Regions from separate parts of the Paraburkholderia strydomiana genome, predicted to be linked through region 2. Evidence: riboswitches for the same ligand, from Rfam matches in the RefSeq annotation. Region 2 holds a riboswitch; each other region holds the start of a gene.
What was found. Region 2 has a riboswitch for cobalamin ahead of cobW (cobalamin biosynthesis protein CobW). Riboswitches for the same ligand answer to the same signal wherever they lie in the genome.
Positions count from the first base shown of each region.

Region 1 (4,662 bases), on a different contig from region 2:
CGCGATATCGGGTAATGCGTAGTGCGAGCGCATCGCGTCTTCGCTCGCGTTACCTGTACACGCGGCGAGATGCATATAGCCGTTAGCGCGCGCAACGTCGATGCCCTGATGAATCGACGCGATGTAGGCCGAGCACGAAAACGGCCGCACGATGCCGGTCGTGCCCAATATCGACAGGCCGCCCACAATCCCGAGCCGCGGGTTCATCGTTTTGAGCGCGAGCGCTTCGCCGTCCTCAACGCCGATCGTCACTTCGAAACCGCCGCCATAGGCATGCTCGGCAGCGAGTTCTGCAAGATGCTCGCTCATCATTTTGCGCGGCACCGGGTTGATCGCCGGTTCGCCGACGGCGAGCGTCAACCCCGCACGCGTCACCGTGCCCACGCCCGGCCCGGCGCGGAACACCACACCTGGCTCAGGGACCAGACGCACGCGCGCGAACACCACGGCGCCGTGCGTGACATCGGGATCGTCGCCGGCATCCTTGATCGTGCCCGCTTCGGCGCCGTCATCGGTCAACCGGCAGAAGACGAGCGGCATCGGCACATGCTGGCCCTTGGGCAACACGATTTCGGCCACCTCGCTGACCACACCCGCGAGCAGCAGACGCGCGGCCGCCAGCGACGTGGCGGTTGCACAACTGCCGGTCGTGTAGCCGCTGCGCAGCGGTGCGGGTTGTTCAGGCGTTTCGTCGCGCATGAGCGTCACGCCGATGAAGCAGCGTTGAGGTTATCGGCAACACTATGGACGCCGTTGGCAGCGCAACGCTTCACCGCATCGTACAAGGTGATCGGCAGCGCTTGCCGCCACGTATCGAAGCCACCGAGCGGCTGAGCGTCCGCAAGCGCGATTCGCGTGAGCGTGCCGCCATGTTTGTCACGCCATGCGGCGAGCGCCGCCTCGCCTTGCAGCGTGACCGCGTTCGCGACCAGCCGGCCGCCGTCGCGCAAATTGTCCCAGCACGTTTCGAGCACGCCGGGCACTGTTACGCCGCCGCCAATGAACACCGCGTGCGGCGCGGCTAACCCTTCGAGCGCTTGCGGCGCGCGGGCCGCTACGAGTTGCAAGCCCGGCACGCCCAACGCATCGCGATTGTGCTCGATGAAGCGCTGACGCTCCGCGTGCCCTTCGATGGCGATCGCCCGGCAAGTCGGATGCGCGCGCATCCACTCGATGCCGATCGAGCCGCTGCCCGCACCCACGTCCCACAACAATTCGCCGGGCGTCGGTGCAAGTCGCGCGAGCGTGATCGCTCGCACATCGCGTTTGGTGAGCTGGCCGTCGTGACGGAACGCGTCGTCGGGCAGGCCGCAGGTGAGCGGCAGGCGCGGCGCGCCTTCGGTGGCGCGGCATTCGAGCGCGACCAGGTTCAGCGCGGCGACATCGCCCGGGGACCATTGATCCGCGCGGCCGTCGATGCGCCGCTCGTCGTCGCCGCCAAGGTGTTCGAACACGGTCATCCGCGTTGCGCCGAAACCTCGCGCGCTCAGCAGGTCGGCAAGCGCGGCGGGTGTGCGCCCGTCCGCGCTGAGCACGAACACGCGTGCGCGGTCATGCAAATAAGCGTTCAGCGTGGGCAACGGCCGACCAACCACCGACACCGTGGCCACATCCTGCAACGGCCAGCCGAGCCGCGCCGCCGCGAGCGATAACGACGACGGCGCGGGCAACACGCGCAGTTCGCTGGGCGGCAACTGCCGAGCCAGCGTCGCGCCGACGCCGAACAGCATCGGATCGCCGCTCGCCAGCACGCAAACGGGGCCGCCGCGCTCGGCCAGAAGCGGCGCGAGATCGAATGGGCGCGGCCACTCGGCGCGGCGCGCGGCCAGCCGCGCGGGCAACATCGACAGATGACGTTCGCCGCCGTAAATCACCGACGCCTCGAGCAACGCACGCCGTGCGGGCCGCCCCAAACCGGCGAAGCCGTCGTCGCCAATGCCCACTATCGTCAGCCACGCCGACATGCACCCTTCCTCATTTTGTATCTCAAACAATGCACTGCGCCACGCCGGTCAAAGCGTCCAGCCTCGTTGTGCTATCCGAAAAAAGGCATAATACAGCCGCCGGTGCCCTTCGGGGCCTAACAGGGAACACAGCGGGAAGATTACCGCTGTGGCTGCCCCCGCAACTGTATGCAGCGAGTCCGCCTGCGCTTGGCGCCACTGGTTAAACCGGGAAGGCCGCAGCGGACGACGACCTGCCAGCCAGGAGACCTGCCGGCCAGACTGTTCGTGCCAGCCAACATCGGGCGGGGTGTACCGATGCCGCAGCAATGCCGTTTTGACCGCTTGCTCGGGCCGTCGCGCGACGCTAACCCGGTGTCCGTCTTGAATCCAGCTTCGCCCTCCACTGTCTTGCCCGACGCGGCATCTGCGCTGCGGCCCTCGGCGTGTCCGGGCCTGCTGCGGATCGTGGCGGCGCGCGACGGCGGTATTTGTCGGATCAAGCTGCCAGGCGGCGAATTGAGCGCGGCTCAAGCCGAAGCGATCGCCAACGCGAGCGCGCAGCATACGGCGGGTGTGATCGAACTGACGAATCGCGCGAATCTGCAATTGCGCGGTGTTCGGGCCGGCCATGAAGCTGCGCTGGTCGCCACGCTGATCGATGCGGGGCTCGGACCGAGCGCTGCAAGCGGCTCTGCAGGAGCGGGCGGTAGCGCGCCGACCGATTCCGTCGAAGACGATCACGATCACGGTCACGATCGCGATCGCGATCGAAACGCGCACGCACTCGATGCAGCCGCCGCTGACGACGTGCGCAACGTCATGATCAGCCCCACTGCCGGACGCGACCCATGCGCACTGTTCGACACCAGACCTCTGTGCACCGCCCTTCTCACGCTGCTGCAAAGTGAAGCGCGTTTCGCGGCACTATCGCCGAAATTCGCGTTATTGGTCGACGGCGGCGAGCGGCTCGCGAGAGTGGACCACCCGCATGACGTGTGGCTCGCGGCAGCACAAGATTCGGCCGGAGCGGTGCGCTTCGTGTTCGGGCTCGCGGGCTGCCCGACCGTGGATGCAAACGCGAGCGCAAACACGCACATCGGCGGGAAGTCACCATCATCAGGCAACGCTGCGAACTCGTCCGAAAGATTGCATGCGGATGCGACAGGCGCGTTGGCCTCGGTGCTGCCGTCGCAAGTTCCGGCGCTCGTGCGCGCGTTGCTGCATACGTTTCTCGATCTTGCCGCTGCCGACGCCACGCGTATGCGTCACCTGCTCGACACGCATTCGGCGGACGCGATATTGCAGCATGCGCAAACCTACGTGGATTTTCCATTGACACGCGACGCGACGCTCGCCGGCTGGCGTCGCAGCACGACCGCCGATGCCTCGCTGCGCCTCGGCGCACATGAGCAACGCGCCGCGGATACATGGCATGCCGGCGGTCAACCGCCGCTCGGCCGTATCGATGCGGCCACGCTGCACGGCCTCGCCGCGCTCGCGCAACAACATGGCGACGGCACGCTGCGCATCACGCCGTGGCAAAGCGTGCTGCTGCCCGATATCCGGACGCTCTCAGTGCCCGTTGTGCTTGCCGCGCTGAACGCGCTGGGCCTCGCATGCGATTGCGCCGAAGCCATCACACACCTGATCGCGTGCGCCGGTTCCACTGGCTGCGCGAAAAGCCTCGCGGATACCAAAGCCGACGCATTGAATCTCGCGAAGCGCCTGCCCGCCGGCGTCGACGTGCATTTGAGCGGATGCCCGCGCTCATGTGCTGCCGCGCATTGCGCGCCGTTTACGATGCTCGCCGCGGCGCCCGGCATGTATGACCTTTTTCGACGCGACCAGGGCCCCGGCTTCGGTCGATGCGTCGCGCGCCAACTGACAGTCGAACAGGCCGCCGAGACGATCGCGCGCCTTGTTCGAAGCGACACATGAGTGACACCGATGCTTGATTACATTCGCGACGGTCAGGAGATCTATCGCCAGTCTTTCGCGACGATCCGCGCCGAAGCCGACCTGTCGCGCATTCCTGCCGACCTCGAAAAACTCGCGGTGCGCGTGATCCACGCGTGCGGGATGGTCGATGTGATCGACGATCTCGCGTTCTCCGAACATGCCGGCACAGCAGGCCGCACGGCGCTCGCGCAAGGCGCGCCGATTCTCTGCGACGCCGGCATGGTCGCGCAAGGCATCACGCGCGCGCGGTTGCCGGCGAACAACGACGTGATCTGCACACTCACACATGAACGAGTGCCTGCACTCGCCCGCGAACTCGGCAATACGCGCTCGGCCGCCGCGCTCGAATTGTGGCGCCCGCATCTGGGCGGCAGCGTCGTCGTGATCGGCAATGCGCCGACTGCCCTCTTCCATCTGCTCGATATGCTCGACGCCGGTGCGCCGAAGCCCGCGCTGATTCTGGGCTTTCCGGTCGGCTTTGTCGGCGCAGCGGAATCGAAAGCGATGCTCGCAGAGAATAGCCGTGGCGTGCCGTATGTCGTCGTGCATGGCCGGCGCGGCGGCAGCGCGATGGCTGCGGCCGCTGTCAACGCGCTGGCAACGGAGGTCGAATAAATGACGGCGCAACAACGTGCAGGGCGTCTATATGGACTCGGTGTCGGTCCAGGAGACCCGGAACTCATCACGCTAAAGGCATTGCGTCTGCTCAAGGCAGCAGCCGTAGTCGCCTACTTCGTCGCGAAAGGCAAGAAGGGCA
Region 1 covers NZ_JAVDVL010000001.1:249,146-253,807, forward strand. The annotation lists gene J2W46_RS01125 (cobalt-precorrin-5B (C(1))-methyltransferase) at 1-699, opposite strand, end outside; gene cbiE (precorrin-6y C5,15-methyltransferase (decarboxylating) subunit CbiE) at 705-1,964, opposite strand; cobalamin riboswitch at 2,050-2,235, shown strand; gene cobG (precorrin-3B synthase) at 2,319-3,884, shown strand; gene J2W46_RS01140 (precorrin-8X methylmutase) at 3,894-4,520, shown strand; gene J2W46_RS01145 (precorrin-2 C(20)-methyltransferase) at 4,521-4,662, shown strand, end outside.
Region 1: linked by a shared signal. The riboswitch ahead of cobG (precorrin-3B synthase) and the one ahead of cobW (cobalamin biosynthesis protein CobW) in region 2 are both predicted to bind cobalamin.

Region 2 (4,662 bases):
ACGAGGTCGGCGGCTTCGATCAGCGCATCGGGCGCGTGGCGGCCGGTCACGACCACATGCAGCATCGCCGGACGCGCGTTGATGACGGACAGCACTTCGTCGAGCGGCAGATATTCGTACTTGAGCACGGTGTTCAGTTCGTCGAGGATGACCATCTGATAGTCGCCGCTTTCGATCATCCTGCGTGCTTCGTCCCAGCCTTTGCGTGCGGTGGCCATGTCGGCGTCGCGGTTCTGCGTGTTCCAGGTGTAGCCGTCGCCCATCGTCACGAAGTCACAGTTGGCAATAGCGCCGAGGAAGTCGCGCTCCGACGTATGCAGCGCGCCCTTGATGAACTGCACGACGCCAAGCCGCATGCCGTGGCCGAGCACACGCACAGCCATGCCGAAAGCGGCGGTTGTCTTGCCCTTGCCGGTGCCGGTGTTGACGATCAGCAGGCCCTTTTCGACGGTCGCGTTGGCCTGCTTTTTTTCGTGGCCTTCGCGCCGGCGTTCGGTCATGCGTTGATGCGATTCGGGATCGGTCTTCATGGAAGGTCCTGTGAGATGGTGGTGACACTGTGTGCTGGCGCTGGTGCGGTCGATGCGATCGCCACGGTGACACCAGCGTAAACGGTTTTGCGAGCGATCAGATGTGCGGTGCAACGGGCGGCCACCGCAAGCAGCGCGCACGGTTCGCATACGCCGTCCACGCCGAGATGCTCGCGCGCGGCAGCCGACGGTTCGTGAACGTCAATCGCGAGAATCTGCTCGCGGCTGAACACTTGCAGCGTGAACCCGTGACGCGCGCAGAACTCCAGCAGGCCCGGCTCGTCGGCTTTCGTTTCAATAGAGGCTACCGTTGCAATCTGTTCGAACGTGTGCGAACCGAGCGCGGCGCGCACCGCCGTTTCGATCTCGTCCGCCGATGTGTACAGGCGGCAACCGATGCCCACGCTAAGCGTTTTCATTTCGCGTCCGGCGAAGATGCCGCATCTGATGAGCTTGCCGCGGCGGCACGCGCGAGCGCGAGCGACGCCACGCCGCCTATCACCACGATCGCAGGCGAGCCGAGTCCCGCGCGCGCGACGGCATCGGCGAATTCACCAAGCGTCGAAAGCGCATGGCGTTGCTCGGGACGCGTAGCCGATTCGATCGCCGCACACGGCGTGTCGGCGCGCATGCCGGCTGCGAGCAATGCGCTGACGATATCCTTCAGCCGCCGCATGCCCATGTAGATGACGAGCGTCATGTGAGTGGCGGCGAGCGCGCCCCAGTCCGGCTCGCTGCTGCCCGCACCGTGGCCGGTCACGAAGATCACGCCTTGCGCGTGATCGCGGTGTGTAACCGGAATGCCGATAGCTGCGGGCGCCGCGATTCCGGCTGTGATACCGCTGATGATCTCCACCTCGATTCCGGCCGCATGCAGCGCCTGCTGCTCTTCGCCGCCTCTGCCGAATACGAACGGATCGCCGCCCTTGAGTCGCGCGACGCCGCGCCCAGCATGCAGATGATCGAGCATTTGCGCGACGATGCCTTCTTGCGGCGTCGACGGATGACCGCCGCGTTTGCCGACATAAACAATGGACGCGTCGGCGCGCGCGAATTGCAGCACGTCGGGATTGACGAGATCGTCGACGAGTATCACGTCGGCTTGTCCGAGGGCGCGCGTTGCCTTCAACGTCATCAGTTCGACGTCGCCGGGCCCTGCGCCGATCAGCCACGCGCGTGTCATCGCGCCTCGCTAACCGTGCACGGCAACGACGTTGCGCGCTCCGCCGGCGTACGCCATGCAGTGCGGCACGCGAACGGGCCCAGGTGATTGGAGATCGAAGTCATTCAAGCGGTGTCTTCACGCACGACGGCACGCGCGGGTGCGAACCCGGTTGCCAGATAGTGCTTCAGCGCCTTCACATCCGTCCCTCGCGGATTCCGGCTGCCGGCGGCGTGACGTCGAGAAACGCACGGTCGCCTCCGCATCTGGCCGGTATCCGGGCTGGCGGCCTCACGCGCTTTGCCTTCCCGCCCGCATTCATTCGAATGTATCGGACAGTGGCATCGAAAACGCATGCGCGGTGCAGCATGAACATTGCACCGCAGGTCGCTTACCGTTGCGGGGACAGCACAGGTTGAGCGCGGGAGCGCTGCCTGTTTCCCGTTTAACTGCACACGCGAATGCATGTGCGGGCACCAAACGCGCGCATACGATAGCACACGAGAAGCCCGTGCGATAAGCGCGCCGGGCCCGCGTTTCCTTGACGGCGCCAGACGGTCGGCCTAAACTCGCACGCACTTCTGGTGCTCGTGTGCGCGCTCGTGCGCATGCAGTTAAACGGGAAACAGGGCGCCCGCCTGTCACGGTTTGGGTCAACCTGTGCTGCCCCCGCAACGGTAAGCGAAAAGTGACGTCACGGCGGTTCGCGTGGCGTCGCAGTGCCGGCTTCGGTGTCCACGCGCAAGGCCGCGTGGGCATATCACCACTGGGCGAGAAATCACTCGTCCGGGAAGGGGAAGCGGCGCTTTCGCCAGCCCGGATACCGGCCGGAACACGAAGGGCGAACGCCGCGGGGATGCGGCGCTGCGCTCATGCCCTCACACCCGTTTTCTGCGTTTTTCCTGTTGTAGCAAGGCCGTCGTTCATGCCCGAGGCACGCGCTGAACCTCATGCGTGCGGACTACGCCGGCCGGCGCCTGCAACTCCTGGGATGGACCTCACGATGCAAACTCAAATGCGCAAGATCCCCGTCACCATCGTCACGGGCTTTCTCGGCAGCGGCAAAACCACTCTGTTGCGGCACATTCTTCAGCACGCGGGCGGCAAGCGCATCGCGGTGATCGTCAACGAGTTCGGCGAACTTGGAATCGACGGCGAAATCCTGAAGGGTTGCGGCATCGGTTGCGACGAGAATGGCGTCGAAACGGAAGGGCAATTGTATGAACTCGCGAACGGTTGCCTCTGCTGCACGGTGCAGGAGGAGTTCTTTCCGGTGATGGAAAAGCTCGTTGAGCGCCGTGAGCAGATCGACCATGTGCTGATCGAGACATCGGGTCTCGCGTTGCCGAAGCCTCTCGTACAGGCGTTCAACTGGCCGCAGATCAAAAACAGTTTCACCGTCGATGCGGTGATTACCGTGGTCGACGGTCCCGCTGCCGCGAGCGGCCAGTTCGCAGAAAACCCGCTCGCTGTCGATGCGCAGCGCAAAGCCGATCCGAATCTGGATCATGAATCGCCGCTGCACGAATTGTTCGAAGATCAGTTGGCTTCGGCCGATCTGGTGATTCTGAACAAAACAGATCTGCTCGATGAGGTTCGTCAGAATGCGGTCGAAGCCGTGATCCGCGAGGAGATTCCGCCGCAAGTGAAGGTCGTGCGCGCGCACATGGGGCAGCTCGATCTGCACACGCTGTTCGGACTCGAAGCCGCATCGGAAGAAACGATTCACTTGCGCCACGACCATCACGGTTCGGCGGACGACGCGGACCATCACCACGATGAATTCGATTCGGTAGTGGTGCATGCAAACGTGCTGTCGCGTGAAGCAGTAATCGCCGCACTGCAAACGCTTGTTCAGAGCAACACGATCTACCGTGTAAAGGGTTTCGCGGCGTTGCCGGGCGCAGCAATGCGTCTCGTGATTCAGGGCGTGGGCCGGCGCTTCGACAGCTATTTCGACCGGCGCTGGCAACCTGGCGAGGCGGGCGAAAGCCGCTTCGTGCTGATCGGTGAAGACCTCGATCAAGCCGCGCTGCAGCGCGCGTTCGACGCGGCGCTGGGCGTGTCGAACGCTCAGGTGCCGGGCGTCGCAGCGCAGCAGGCGTAAGCGCACATGCATCTTCTGCGCACCACGCCGGGCGGTTTCGTCGACGATACGCAAGGCGTGATCCGTATCGATCAGCGGCCTGCGGATATCGTCGTGCTCAGTTCTGCGGACACCACGTTGTCGCTGCTGGCAAGCGTGTTTCCTCGTCTCGGCGACGGCTTTCCGAGCGTGCGCCTCGCGAACGTGACGTATCTGCGGCAACCGGCGTCGGTGGATTTCTACGTCGAAGATGTGCTGCAACACGCGCGCGTCGTCGTAGTCGATCATCTTGGCGGCGAAGCGTATTGGCCGTACGGTATCGAACAGGTCGTCGCGCTAGCGGAGCGCAAACAGCAAACGCTCGCGATGTTTTCGGGCGATCTGCAGGAAGATCCCAATCTGCTTGCGCGCAGCACCGCGGACGCGGATCTGTGCCATCAGTTGTGGCGTTATTTGCGGGAAGGCGGTCCCCAGAATGCCGAGGCGTTTCTGCGCTGCATCGCGCATCGCGCGCTCGGTTGGGGACACGAGCCTGCGCCGCCCCGCGCGTTGCCGGCCGCGTCGCTTTACCATCCACAACGCGACACGCCGACAATCGCCGACTGGCAAGCGCGCTGGCGGCACGATGCGCCCGTCGCGGCGATACTGTTCTACAAGGCGCATCTTCAGGCGGCCAACACAGCGGTGTTCGACGCGCTGATCGAAGCTCTCGACGCACAAGGCGTGAACCCGCTGCCAATCGCGATTACGTCGTTGAAGGACGCGGTGAGTCGCGAAGTCGTGCAGTCGTTGTGCGCGCAACATGACGCGGCGCTCGTACTCAACACAACAGCGTTCGCCGCTTCTGCGATCGATGATCCCGAACCGCTCGCGCTCGCCGGCGA
Region 2 covers NZ_JAVDVL010000012.1:219,249-223,910, forward strand. The annotation lists gene cobO (cob(I)yrinic acid a,c-diamide adenosyltransferase) at 1-530, opposite strand, end outside; gene J2W46_RS27505 (cobalamin biosynthesis protein) at 527-949, opposite strand; gene cobA (uroporphyrinogen-III C-methyltransferase) at 946-1,713, opposite strand; cobalamin riboswitch at 1,944-2,188, opposite strand; cobalamin riboswitch at 2,258-2,538, shown strand; gene cobW (cobalamin biosynthesis protein CobW) at 2,696-3,799, shown strand; gene cobN (cobaltochelatase subunit CobN) at 3,806-4,662, shown strand, end outside.

Region 3 (4,662 bases), on a different contig from region 2:
GAGCGTGATTTCGACGACGTCTTGAGGCACTTCCGCGCTGGCCTGCGCGTTCAGCGACAGCACGCCGGCCGGTTGATAGGGCGCGACGCTCTGCGCGCGTGCCATAGCGGGCGTGAGCACGAGGGCTGCAGGCGCGGCGCAGACGAGCGCGAAAGCGAGTGCACGTGCGGTGTTTTTCATCTGTGTGGAACTCCTTGCTTGAACAGGATTGCGCACGATCCGGCAGGCGCGATGCAACGGCACGGCGCTGTGTGCGCCGTTGGTAGTCCGTTTGCAAGTGCGTTAGGCGCTTGTAACCTGAGCTTGGTTCCCCAATTTAACCGTGCGATGAGCATCGGTGAGCGACATCGTTCGTGGCGCCGTTGCAGCAAGCACCGGCGAACTCAGGCGAGTCGCTTCGTGATGAAGCGCCACTCGGCTTCGGTGACGGGCGTGATGGACAGACGGTTGCCTCTCGCCAGCACGCGCATGTCTTTCAGCTCGTCGTGCTCGCGCAATGCGGCGAGCGGAATCAACGGAACCTTCTTCTTGAAGACCACGTCGACGAGCAGCCAGCGCGGCGTTTCCTGCGACGACTTGGGATCGTAATAAGGACTCTTCTTGTCGAACTGAGTCGGGTCCGGGTAAGCGGTAGACGCTACCTCGGCGATCCCGGCGATGCCAGGCTCGGGACAACTCGAGTGATAGAACAGCACGCCGTCGCCGACCTGCATCGCGTCGCGCATGAAGTTGCGCGCCTGATAGTTGCGCACGCCGGTCCACGGCAACGTGCGGTGCGGTGCGTTGGCAAGATGGTCGATGCTTGCTTCGTCCGGTTCGGACTTCATTAGCCAGTAGCGCATGAATCGAAAGGAACGTTAAGGTTGGAAAAGCCGGAGCCCAAACAAAAACGGCACCGGACAGTAGTCCGATGCCGTTCCAAATAAGGTCCCCGCCTTGGCCGCTAGGCCGGCATCCTGAACCGGGGGTTCAGAATTGGTCGCAGTTAGCAGCACTTCGGGTACATCAGACAGAGTGACGCGCACGCCCGTGCTACAAATTTCCGCAACCGTGCACATGGCATTGGTTCAAGGAATATATGACCTTGGCGAACCAGGCAGGGAAGCTAAACCGATGAAGCTAAAACCATTCAGGTGAAACGTTTGCCGAGTGTGCTCGTGCATGCTCTCACGCGCTTTGCTCAGCTGCTACGTGTGCCACCTGGTTGAATCTGCAGCCGACCCGAAGACCGGCCACTTCTACTTCCAGACACGTTGCAAACTTGCTGCTTACTGCATGGTGTACTGCTCGATCACAGTACCCAGTTGTTCGTTCATTTGATGCATTGTACGCCTGATTTCTTCAGCGGGAAATGCTTCTCCGTGACGCACGCTCGATTGCAGCTTAAGCAGTTCCGATGCCAGCGACAGCGCAGCCATGACAGCAATACGATCCGTGCCGCGCACGTTGCTGTTATTGCGGATCTTCGACATTTCGGCGTCGACTCGTGCGACTGCTTCAAGCAGCGCGCCTTCCGTTTCCGGCGAGCAGGCGAGGCGATAGGGCACGCCGAGAATCGATACTTCGATCTGCTTGGTGGTCATGCATTTTCTCCATGGCGAGTGGCGTCGCTCTCCGCTTCGACTTCATGCTGAGCGGGCTCGAGCAGATCGAGCTGGTTGTCCGGCTCGTTGTGCCCGCGAGCGCGCGGCAATTTTTCGAGGATCGCATTGAGCCGCACTTGAGCGTCGTCGATCTTGGCCGACAGCGCGTCGCGCTCCGCTTGCAGTGCATCGCGTTCCTCGCGCACCATGGCAAGTTCCGTGCGCGTGGCTTCTGCCTCGGCGCGCGACTGGGCGAGCTGCTCTTCAAGCGCAACACGCGCTTCGTTGTGGCGCTGGCTGATCGCTATCAGCTTGCCGATATTCTGTGAGAGTGTTTCGAGTTCGGTGAGCATGTGCTGCGTCCTCTAAAGACCTCGCATTTTAGCGCGGAATGCCGCACGTTCCGACATTTGTCTCGTTTCGAGACGTAACAACACCGCTTTATGCAGGCTTTTTTCGACTGAAGATGAAAAAGTACTCGTGTGTCACAGATCGCGTCGGACAATACTCTGCTCCTGTCCGAATCATCGCTGTCGTGACCCGCATTCTTGACTGGCCCCGAGGCCGCTCATACACTGGCCGCACTCTGGTGCCCGCGCGCGCAATTCATTGCGCGTGCAGTTAAACGGGAAGCAGGGCGCGCCGTTCACCTGAACGCGCGAACCTGCGCTGCCCCCGCAACGGTAAGCGACCGCATTCGCTTTGCACTTCGTGCTTTGCAGTTCGCGTTTGCAGTTCGATCCCCATCGCGTGTTCCAGTTCAACATGCGAGTGTGCCACTGCGCGTCACGCGTGGGAAGGCGGGATCGAGCGTCGTCAGCCCGGATACCGGCCAGAGGGAGAGGCGCGCGCCCGCGAAATGAAGTCAAAAGCGCTCGCGCCTCGTTACGCGACGGCCTGCGGGGAAGCGGGCCGCGCACGCCATCCACGGGAAACTTCACTCATGCTGTCCCCTATCGCCCGCGCGGCGCTGCTCGCATTTGCAGGGCTGCCGCAGCTCGCGCATGCGCAAGCCGCCGACAGTTTGCCTGCGCCGTCGGTTGCAGTCGCACCTGTCGCACCAGTCGCTACGAGCGCTGTATCCGTCGCTATCGCCGAATCATCGCCTGCTGTTTTGTCGCCCGTCGTCGTCACCGCCGAGCGCGGACCTCAAGCGCTCGCCGACACGATTCCGCAAACGTCGCTATTCGATCAGCAGGACATTGCCGACACCACCGCAACCGATCTGCCGGGTCTGCTGCAACTCGCGCCCGGCGCGCAAATCTCGCGCACAGGTGGCCCCGGTTCGACAGCAAGCCTGTATTTGCGCGGCGCGTCGTCGACGCAATCGCTGATTCTCATCGACGGTGTGCGCGTCGATTCCGTGAGTCTCGGCACCGCGCAAATCGGGCAGATTCCGCTCGATCAGGTCGACCACGTCGAAGTAGTGAACGGCAACGTGTCGGCCTTGTATGGCTCGGGCGCGATCGGAGGCGTGGTCCAGGTGTTCACGAAAGACGGCGGCGATCATCCGCCGCGTTTCAATTTTTCCGTGGGCTACGGCAGCTACCACACGCAGACGCAACAGGTGGGCGCGAACGGCGCGTTGGATAAGGACGGCCGCACGACCTTCAACATCTCGCTCGCGCGTTCGAAAGACGACGGTTTTTCCGCGCTCAATCCTCGTGAGGCGCCGAACGCGAACCCCAATGCGAACGGCTATCTGAACGAGAGCATCTCCGCTTCGCTGCGCCATAAGTTCACCGACAACTGGGACGCGGGCGTCCGCTATCTGCAGTCGAACGGCAACAACAGCTACGACAATGCGTACGGCGAGCCGACCGATCTGAACAATCTGTACACGAAAGTGCGTCAGTTGTCCGCCTTCGCTAACGGCAAGCTAACGGACTGGTGGACCACGCACTTCATCGTTGCGCAGGGCGACGACCGCAGCGTGTCGAACACCAACGGTCTGTATAACGGCCGCTTCGACACCGACAATCGACAGTACACCTGGCAAAACGATTTCGCGCTGGCCGCGCAGCAGAAACTGCAGGTCGGCTACGAGCATCTGGACCAGAGTCTCGACTCCGATACGTTTGCCGCGCCCACTCGTCATGTCGACTCGGGCTTCGCCGGTTATACGGCACGCTTCGGGCGCAACCAGATCCAGGCCAACCTGCGGCGCGACCAGTACTCCGATTTCGGCGGAGCGAACAGTTACTATCTCGGCTATGGCTTCGACATCACGTCGCGCTGGAAGCTAAGCGCAAGCTATTCCAGTTCGTTTCGCGCGCCGAGCTTCGACGATCTGTACTATCCGCTGAGCGGTAGTCCGTCCATCCAGCCGGAGCGCAGTCATTCGATCGAAGCAGCGTTGCAGTACGCATCCAATGCGCTCGGTGTGATGCGTTTGAGTGCTTTCCAGACGCGTTATTCGAATCTGATCGACTATGAGCAGGTGACGCCGGGGATCTATCTGGCCGAAAACGTGGGCCATGCAAAAGTGCAAGGACTCGAAGGATCGTGGAGCGGACATGTAGGCAAGACCGACGTGCGCGCGTCGGTGACGCTGCAAAACCCGGTCGACCTCGACAACGATACCGACCTCGTGCGGCGAGCGCGGCGTTTCGCGTCGCTGACGGTGAATCGCAGTATCGCAGGATGGCGCGTGGGCGGTGAGTGGATCGTGAGCGGTCCGCGCGAAGACAGCAGCGGCAAGCTCGGCGGCTACGGTGTCGTCAACCTGGCTGCGCGCTACAACGTCACGAAGGCATGGTACGTGGCCGCGCAAATCCAGAATGTGTTCAACAAGGACTATGAAACGGCCTACTCGTATAACTCGCCGCGGCGCGGTGCCTATGTCACGGTCGGCTGGCAACAGCAGTGATGCCTGCGCCGTGCTGGGAACGCGCCGATGAGCCGTCATGAAGGTTCGATGCCCGCCACGCTTCACGCGATGACTGCGAAGCGCGCCGCCGCGATCTGGCTCGTACTTGCTGTCGCCGCGCTTGCCGTATTGATGGCGTCGCTCGCATTGGGCAGTGTGTCGCTCGCGCCCGCGCGCGTGATCGAGGCGCTTTCGCCGCTGCATGCGGGC
Region 3 covers NZ_JAVDVL010000004.1:328,942-333,603, forward strand. The annotation lists gene J2W46_RS13900 (SIMPL domain-containing protein) at 1-180, opposite strand, end outside; gene J2W46_RS13905 (EVE domain-containing protein) at 384-842, opposite strand; RNA gene ssrS (6S RNA) at 925-1,106, opposite strand; gene J2W46_RS13915 (cell division protein ZapA) at 1,269-1,583, opposite strand; gene J2W46_RS13920 (ATPase) at 1,580-1,936, opposite strand; cobalamin riboswitch at 2,154-2,434, shown strand; gene J2W46_RS13925 (TonB-dependent receptor plug domain-containing protein) at 2,527-4,452, shown strand; gene J2W46_RS13930 (FecCD family ABC transporter permease) at 4,480-4,662, shown strand, end outside.
Region 3: linked by a shared signal. The riboswitch ahead of J2W46_RS13925 (TonB-dependent receptor plug domain-containing protein) and the one ahead of cobW (cobalamin biosynthesis protein CobW) in region 2 are both predicted to bind cobalamin.